One region of the Streptomyces sp. 3211.6 genome, then DNA from elsewhere that is predicted to be linked to it. Evidence: riboswitches for the same ligand, from Rfam matches in the RefSeq annotation. Region 1 holds a riboswitch; the other holds the start of a gene.
What was found. Region 1 has a riboswitch for cobalamin ahead of cobN (cobaltochelatase subunit CobN). Riboswitches for the same ligand answer to the same signal wherever they lie in the genome.
Positions count from the first base shown of each region.

Region 1 (4,202 bases):
GCCTGGATCCAGCGGTAGGCGGCCAGGTAGTGGTGCGAGGGCGGCAGGTCCGGGTCGTGGTAGATCGCGATCGGGTTCTCGCCGAAGCCGCGCGGCGGCTGGATGAGGATGAGGAGGTTCCCACGGCGCAGGGCGGCGAGGACGATGTCGCCGTCCGGGTTCGAGGAGCGGTCCACGAACATGTTGCCGGGGGCTTCGCCCCAGTGCTCCTCGACGCTCTCGCGGAGGTCCGCGGGCAGCTCGGCGAACCAGCGCTTGTAGTCGGCCGCCGGGATGCGGACCGGGTTGCGGGCCAGCTGCTCCTCGGTGAGCCAGTCCTGGTCGTGGCCGCCGGCCTCGATCAGGGCGCGGATCAGCTCGTCGCCGTCGCCGGAGACCAGGCCCGGGATGTCGGCGGCGGGGCCGAAGTCGTAACCGGCCGAGATGAGGGTGCGCAGGAGTTCCACCGCGCTGGCCGGGGTGTCCAGGCCGACCGCGTTGCCGATGCGGGAGTGCTTGGTGGGGTACGCGGAGAGGACCAGCGCGATCTTCTTGTCGGCGGCGGCGATGTGCCGCAGGCGGGCGTGGCGGACGGCGATGCCGGCCACGCGGGCGGCGCGTTCGGCGTCGGCGACGTAGGCGGGCAGGCCGTCCTCGTCGATCTCCTTGAAGGAGAACGGGACGGTGATCAGCCGGCCGTCGAACTCGGGCACGGCGACCTGGGTGGCGGCGTCGAGCGGGGACAGGCCCTCGTCGTTCTCCTCCCAGTTGCCGCGCGAGCCCGTCAGGCACAGGGCCTGGAGGATCGGCACGCCGAGACCGGCCAGGGCGCCCGCGTCCCACGACTCGTCGTCCCCGCCCGCCGAGGCGGTGGCGGGGCGGGTGCCGCCGGCGGCGAGGACGGTGGTGATGACCGCGTCCGCGCCGGACAGGGCCTGGAGGAGTTCCGGCTCGGGCGTGCGCAGGGAGGAGACGTACAGGGGGAGCGGGCGGCCGCCCTTGGCCTCGATGGCGTCGCACAGGGCGTGGACGAAGGCGATGTTGCCGCTCATCTGGTGGGCGCGGTAGTAGAGCACCGCGACCTGGGGGCCGGTCGCCTCCGTGGCGGGGCGCTCCAGGGGGCCCCAGGTGGGGGAGGCGGCCGGGGGCTCGAAGCCGTGGCCGGTGAGCAGGACCGTGTCGGAGAGGAAGCGGGCCAGCTGGCCGAGGTTGGCCGGGCCGCCGTGCGCGAGGTAGCCGTGCGCCTCGGCGGCGATGCCGATCGGGACCGTGGAGGCCTCCATCAGCTGGGCGTCCGGGGCCTGTTCGCCGGTCAGGACCACCACGGGGCGGGTCTGGCCGGGGGCGAGGAGCACGTCGAGGCCCTCCTGCCAGGCGCGCAGGCCGCCGAGGAGGCGTACGACGACCAGCTCGGCGCCGTCGAGGAGGCCGGGGAGGTCGTCGAGGGGGAGGCGGGAGGGGTTCGCGAACCGGTACGGCACGGGGCCGCCGGCGGTGTTCGCGGCGCGGGCGCTGAGCAGATCGGTGTCGGACGTCGACAGCAGCAGGATCATGCGGCGGCAGGCCTTCCTCGGGGTTTCCGCGCCCCGGGCAGTGAGGACAGCGGGAGTTCCTGACTCACCCGGCGGATCGCTCCGCGGGGCTCACAGTGGCGGGACCGCGCCGGAATCGCACCGGGCTTCCTCCCATGTCGCCGTCCTCGGCGATGACGGGCCGAGTGGTCCGCCGGAAGGTCATCTTAGGTGGCCTTTTCCCTGGCCGGGAGGTGGGGTGGCCCGGTGGGGTGGGTCGGTCTCGCGGGCGGGTGGGGTGTGGTGGGGTGCGGTGCGGTGCGGTGCGGTGCGGTGCGGTGCGGTGTGCCGTGGGGGCTCTGCCCTCGGGGCTGCGCCGCAAACGCCGGGCGGGGGTGGGGGCCGCTGCGCGGAGCCGTCTCCCCGCCCCGCCCTTTCGCCGTCTCTCCGCCAGCTACCGCTGGGAGGTGCCCCCAGGGGCTCCGCCCCGGACCCCGCGTCTCGGACGCCGGCGAGGCCGGATTTCGCCCGGCGGGGTCCGGACGCTCACGGCGGATCCCCTGGTCGGGGTGGCGACGGACACAGGTCGGGGGTGGGGAATCGTGGGTATGCTCGCGGCCATGCCGCCCCAGCCACCTTCCGCCGCATCGCGGGACGAACCCGTCATACGTGACCGCGGTGACGCCTGTCCCGGCGCGTTGCGGCTGCACGCCGCCGACGACGGCTACCTCGCGCGCGTCCGGATCCCCGGCGGGCTGCTCACCACGCGGCAGGCCGTCGCCCTCGGAGACGCCGCCGACCGGTTCGGCGATGGGCACCTGGAGCTCACCTCCCGCGGCAACGTCCAGCTGCGCGGTCTCGCCGAAGGCTGCGGCGGCGGGCTCGCGGAGCTCCTGGACGGAGCCGGGCTGCTGCCCGCGCCCAGCCATGAGCGGGTGCGCAACATCGTGGCCACCCCGGTGGCCGGGCCCCAAGTCGTGGGCTGGGTCCGGGAACTCGACCGGCTGCTGTGCGCCAGCGCCCGGGCGGCGGAGCTGTCCGGCCGGTTCCTGTTCGCCCTCGACGACGGGCGGGGGGACGTGGCCGCCCTCGACCCCGATGTGACCGTGCTGGCACGCGGTCCCGAGGCCGCCCGCGGCCCGGGAAGTTCCACGGATCCGGACGGCGCGGCGGTCCCTGCGGGTCCTGTCGGTCCCAGGGGTTCCGATGGCCTCGACGGCCGTGGTGGCCTCGACAGCCTTGACGGATTCGGTGGCCGCGACGGCGGCGACGGCCGCGGTGGCCGCGGTGGCCGCGGTGGCCGCGTCGGGCTCAACAGCCCCGGTGGCCCTGACGGCCGCGGTGGCCGCGACAGGCTCAACGGCCCCCACGGCAGGCTCAATGGCCCCGAGGGCCATGGTGGCCTCGACGGATTCGATGGCTGCGAAGGCCGCGAAGGCCGCGAAGGCCGCGATGGCGGTGGCCGCGGTGGCTTCGATGGCCTCGACGGCCGTGGTGGCCTTGACGGTTTCGGTGGCTGCGAAGGCCTCAATAGCCGCGATGGCGGTGGCCTTGACGGCCGCGGTGGCCGCGACGGCCCCGGTGGCCCGAAGGGGGCCGGCGGATCTGGCGGTTCCGGGGCCGGGGCGGAGGCCGGGGTCGGTAGCGGCGGTGGGCGGCGGGCCCTCGTACGGCTCGGAGCCGGGCGTGGTGCCGTCGAGGTCGCGGCCGTCGATGCCGCACGGGCCGCTCTGTGTGCCGCAGAGTACTTCCTCGATGTCGTCGGTACCGCCGGGACCCGGGCCTGGCGGCTTGCCGAATTGCCCCCCGAACACGCCTTGGACGAGTGGGAGTTCGTTCGGCGCCTAGCCGACGCAGGGATCGCCGCCGGGCACGTGCCCGAGGTGGCCTGGCCGTACGCCGAGCCGCCCCGGCCCGGGCGCGTGGGCGCGGCCGGGCTGTGCGTGCTGCCCCCGCTCGGGCGGGTCGGCACCGCGCAGTGGCGGGTCCTGGCCGAGGCCGCCGACGGCGGCGACGGCGAGCTGCGCGTCACCCCGTGGCGCAGCCTCGTCCTCCCGCGCGCGGACGCCGACGGCGCCGCACGCATCGAGGCGGCCGGCCTCGTCGTCCGGCCCGAAAGCCCCTGGCGGGCCGTCACCGCCTGTACGGGCAAGCCCGGTTGCGTCAAGTCCCTCGCGGACGTACGCGCCGACGCGCGTGCCGTCGTAAGGGAACAGAAGGCCGCCGGGGAACTGCCCGTGCACTGGTCGGGCTGCGCCCGCCGGTGCGGGCATCCGCGCGGCACCGCCTGGGCGGACCTCGTCGCCACCCCCGACGGCTACGAACTCGACGGGCGGCCCGTCCCGCACGCAGACCTGGCGGCCGCCCTCACGGCCGCACGCACCACCCCCACCACAACCGAAGCCGCAGTGAAGAAATGAGCGAGTACACCGTGTTCGAGTACGAGAAGGACGGCGCCGCGATCTACCGCCAGTCCTTTGCCACGATCCGCGCCGAGGCGGACCTCTCCGGGCTGCCCGCCTCGGTCGCCCAGGTCGCGGTGCGCATGATTCACGCCTGCGGCATGACCGACCTCCCCCAGGACCTCGGCTACACCCCCGAGGTCGTCCTGCGCGCCCGCGCCGCGCTGCACGCCGGCGCGCCGGTCCTGTGCGACGTGCAGATGGTCGCCAGCGGCGTCACCCGCAAGCGGCTGCCCGCCGGCAACGAGGT
Region 1 covers NZ_RBXC01000001.1:6,190,766-6,194,967, forward strand. The annotation lists gene cobN (cobaltochelatase subunit CobN) at 1-1,532, opposite strand, end outside; cobalamin riboswitch at 1,565-1,722, opposite strand; partial or broken gene BX286_RS37910 (cobalamin biosynthesis protein CobG) at 2,099-2,612, shown strand; gene BX286_RS38095 (hypothetical protein) at 2,597-3,910, shown strand; gene BX286_RS28520 (precorrin-8X methylmutase) at 3,907-4,202, shown strand, end outside.

Region 2 (4,202 bases), 690 kb from region 1:
TCAACGTCATCGAGTGCTGACCGCTCGGCGCAGCGTGACGAGGTGAGCAGGGGCCCGGCGCGGGTGCGCCGGGCCCCTGCGCGCGTCCGGGGAAGAGGGGTCCCACGGCCCGCCCGGGTCGGGACCTTCGGCCCCCGGGCGGCGGGCGGTACGTGCACTAGCGTGCTTCGGGGGGCGCTGTTACCCCGCGAAGAGAGGCAGCCGCCATGGCCATCACCGAACACCGTGTCCTGCCGCTGCGGCTGGAGGCCGCACCGCTGCCGGTCCCCCTGGAGGGCGTCTTCGTCTACCGCACGGACCGGCCCTACGAGGTCGCCGTGGAGTTCCAGGGCGCCGGCGTCCGGATCGCCCGCTGGGTGTTCTCGCGGGAGCTGCTGATCGACGGGCAGACCTGCGCCACCGGGGAGGGCGACATACAGGTGTGGCCGCGGTGGACGGGCACCGAGCCCCGCGTCCTGCTGGCCCTGAGCAACGGCGAGCGGGGCTGCGTGGTCTCCGTGCGGGCCAAGGACCTGCGCGGGCTGTGCCGGCGGATGACCGAGCTGGTCCCACGGGGGCAGGAGCAGCGCCACTACGACCTGGACGCCGAGCTGAGCGCACTGCTGACCTTCTGAGCCGGCGGGCCGCCCCGTGCAACCACGGGGCCCCCGGGAATGTCATACCGGATGACAGTCATTCCCCGTCTCAGAGGATCGGGGGGACGCCATGCGTCACCACCCGCACCGCCGCCGGTTCGTGGCCCTGGCCACAGGTGCCCTGCTGACCGCAGGGCTCGCGCTCGCCGCACCGGCCTCGGCGGCCGCACCGGCCGCCGTCCGCTCCACGACCCCGCTCGTCGTCAACGCCCGCTGGGGCGGTCACTGCACGTACGACCGGATCGTGATCGACCTCCAGGGCTCCGTGCCCTCCTTCACCGTCACTCCCGTCTCCCAGCTGGTCTACGACGGCTCCGGCAAGCCGGTCCCGCTGCCGGGGAAGTACTTCCTGGAGATCCGCCTGCACCCGGCCGCCGGCCACGACGACGCGGGCAACAACGTCTACCAGGGCCCCAAGCTCCAGCAGATCAGCCTCAGCAAGCTCAAGGGCCTGGCCCTGACCGGTGACTTCGAGGGGTACGTGACCTTCGGGGCCGCCTTCGACACCCCGCCCGCCTACAGCACCTCCGTCCTGCACGCGCCCGAGCGGCTCGTGGTGGACATCGCCCATCCGAACACCTGCTGACGCCGGACGCCGGACACCCTCAGCGGTGTTCGGGGTTCGGGAAGTCGAAACGGCAGCCGGCGTCCCACTCGGAGCGCTGGTTGCCGTGGGCGGGGACGCCCCCGGCGCGCTTGAGGAGCGCCGCGAGGTGCATCAGGTTCCAGGACATGAACGTCGTGTTGCGGTTGGTGAAGTCGTTCTCGGGGCCGCCGGAGCCCGGGTCGAGGTACGAGGGGCCGGGGCCGGCCTCGCCGATCCAGCCCGCGTCCGCCTGCGGCGGGATGGCGTAGCCCAGGTGCTGGAGGCTGTAGAGGACGTTCATGGCGCAGTGTTTGACGCCGTCCTCGTTGCCGGTGATCAGCGCGCCGCCGACCCGCCCGTAGTAGGCGTACTGGCCCCGGTCGTTCAGCAGCGAGGAGCAGGCGTAGAGCCGCTCGATGACCTGCTTCATGACCGAGCTGTTGTCGCCGAGCCAGATGGGGCCGCAGAGGACGAGGATGTCGGCGTCCATGATCTGGCTGTAGAGCACCGGCCACTGGTCGCTCTCCCAGCCGTGGTCGGTCATGTCCGGCCAGACGCCGGTGGCGATGTCGTGGTCGACGGCGCGGATCAGCGAGGTCCGCGCGCCGGCCGACTCCATGACGGCGCGGCTCCGCGAGATCAGCCCCTCGGTGTTGCTGGTCTCGGGCGAGCGCTTGAGGGTGCAGTTGAGGTAGACGGCGGACAGGTCGGAGTAGTCGTAGGCGGCCACGCCCCCACCCTGCGGGGCCGCCGCCGCCCGCGCCAGCGTTCGGCACCCTTCCGGGGGGCGAAGCGGAATTGAGCCATCCGATCGGCCGGATCGGTCCGGGTTGATACCGGTCCGTGCGGGCGACTAGGGTCAGCTGGCCTTGGTGTTCGGGAAACCGGTGGAAAACCGGTGCGGCCCTCGCCACTGTGATCGGGAAGTCCAGCTCCACCCCTCGCGGGAGCCACTGGGACCGTGCGGGAGACCGCAGGGACCCGGGAAGGCGGAGCCGGGGCGGCAGTACCCGTCAGCCAGGAGACCGGCCGGGGCGCGTACGTCCATCCACGAGGTGCTGGAGAGGTCTCCCGACTCATGCACATAGCCGAGGGGTTCCTGCCCCCGCTGCACGCGGCCGCCTGGGGCGCCGCGTCCGCCCCGTTCGTCGTCCACGGGGTCCGCGCGCTGACCCGCGAGGTCAAGTCCCACCCCGAGAGCACACTGCTCCTCGGCGCGTCCGGTGCATTCACTTTCGTCCTGTCCGCCCTGAAGATCCCCTCGGTGACGGGCAGTTGCTCGCACCCCACGGGGACCGGGCTCGGCGCCGTCCTCTTCCGGCCGCCCATCATGGCGGTGCTCGGCACGATCACCCTGCTGTTCCAGGCCCTGCTGCTGGCGCACGGCGGGCTCACCACCCTCGGCGCCAACGTCTTCTCGATGGCCATCGCCGGGCCCTGGGCCGGGTACGCGGTCTACAAGCTGCTGCGCAGGTCCGGCGCCCCGCTGATGGTCACCGTCTTCTTCGGCGCCTTCTTCGCCGACCTGGTCACCTACTGCGTGACCTCGGTCCAGCTGGCCCTCGCCTTCCCGGACCCGTCGAGCGGATTCCCGGGCTCCCTGGAGAAGTTCGCGGGCATCTTCGCCCTCACCCAGATCCCGCTCGCGGTCAGCGAGGGGCTGCTGACGGTGCTCGTGATGCGGCTGCTGATGCAGTCGAGCAAGTCGGACCTGGTCCGGCTCGGGGTCGCCAAGCTGACCGGAGCCAAGCGGACCGAGGGGGCGGCAGCCTGATGAGCCGGAACGCCAAGATCAACACCCTGCTGCTGCTCCTGGTGGCCGCACTGGCCGTGCTGCCGCTCGCGCTGGGGCTCGGCGAGGGCAAGGAGGAGCCCTTCGCGGGCGCCGACGCCCAGGCGGAGTCGGCCATCACCGAGCTGGAGCCGGACTACGAGCCCTGGTTCTCCCCGCTGTACGAGCCTCCGTCGGGCGAGGTGGAGTCCGCCCTGTTCGCCCTCCAGGCGGCCCTGGGCGCGGGCGTGCTCGCGTACTACTTCGGGGTCCGCAGGGGCCGCCGGCAGGGCGCGGCCCAGGCCCTGGCGCAGACGGCGGCCGGAGCCGGGGCGCAGGCCCCCGCCGAGCCCGCGCGGGAGCCGTAGCCGGTGCTGCCGATCGACGTCGCGGCGCACTCCAGCCGCTGGCGGGGCCGCCATCCGCTGGAGAAGGCCCTGCTCGGGTTCGGGCTGACCGTCACCGCGGTGTGCCTGCCCCCGTGGCCCGGCGGGCCGCTGGTGGCCGCAGCGACCCTGGCAGTGCTGCTGGGGCCCGCCGGGGTGTCCGGGCGCCGGCTGTGGCGGGCCTTCCGGGTCCCGCTGGGGTTCTGCGTCACCGGCGCGCTGCCGCTGCTTGTGTCGGTGGGCGGTCCCGACGGGCTCCTCGCGCCGGCCCCGGACGGGCCCCGGCACGCGCTGGACCTGCTGCTGCGCACCTCGGCCGCCTCGCTGGGAGTGCTGCTGTTCGCCTTCACCACGCCCGTCTCGGACGTGCTGCCGCGGCTGGTGCGGGCCGGGGTGCCCGCGCCGGTGGTGGACGTGGCCCTGGTCATGTACCGGATCGGCTTCCTGCTGCTGGACTCCCTCGCCCAGGTCCGCCGGGCCCAGGCGGCCCGGCTCGGGCAGGCCGGGCGGGCCGCCGCCTGGCGTTCGGTGGCCGGGCTCGCGGCGACCTCGTTCGTCCGGGCCTTCGACCGCGCCGCCCGGCTCCAGGAGGGGCTCGCGGGGCGGGGTTACGACGGCGCGCTGCGGGTGCTGGTCCCGCCGGCGCGGCTGTCCCGGCGGTTCCTGGCGGCCGCCGCCGCCCTCCTGGCCGCCCTGGTCGCGGGGACCCTCGTACTGAAGGAGCTGGGGCTGTGACCCCGTTGGTGGAACTGGCCGGCGCGGGATACGCGTACGAGGACGGCCCGGCCGTGCTGTCGGGCGTGGACTTCGCGATCGCCGAGGGG
Region 2 covers NZ_RBXC01000001.1:5,505,186-5,509,387, reverse strand. The annotation lists gene BX286_RS25615 (L-serine ammonia-lyase) at 1-20, shown strand, start outside; gene BX286_RS25610 (SsgA family sporulation/cell division regulator) at 207-614, shown strand; gene BX286_RS25605 (hypothetical protein) at 706-1,221, shown strand; gene BX286_RS25600 (flavodoxin family protein) at 1,241-1,951, opposite strand; cobalamin riboswitch at 2,075-2,270, shown strand; gene BX286_RS25595 (energy-coupling factor ABC transporter permease) at 2,300-2,995, shown strand; gene BX286_RS25590 (energy-coupling factor ABC transporter substrate-binding protein) at 2,995-3,360, shown strand; gene cbiQ (cobalt ECF transporter T component CbiQ) at 3,364-4,113, shown strand; gene BX286_RS25580 (ATP-binding cassette domain-containing protein) at 4,110-4,202, shown strand, end outside.
Region 2: linked by a shared signal. The riboswitch ahead of BX286_RS25595 (energy-coupling factor ABC transporter permease) and the one ahead of cobN (cobaltochelatase subunit CobN) in region 1 are both predicted to bind cobalamin.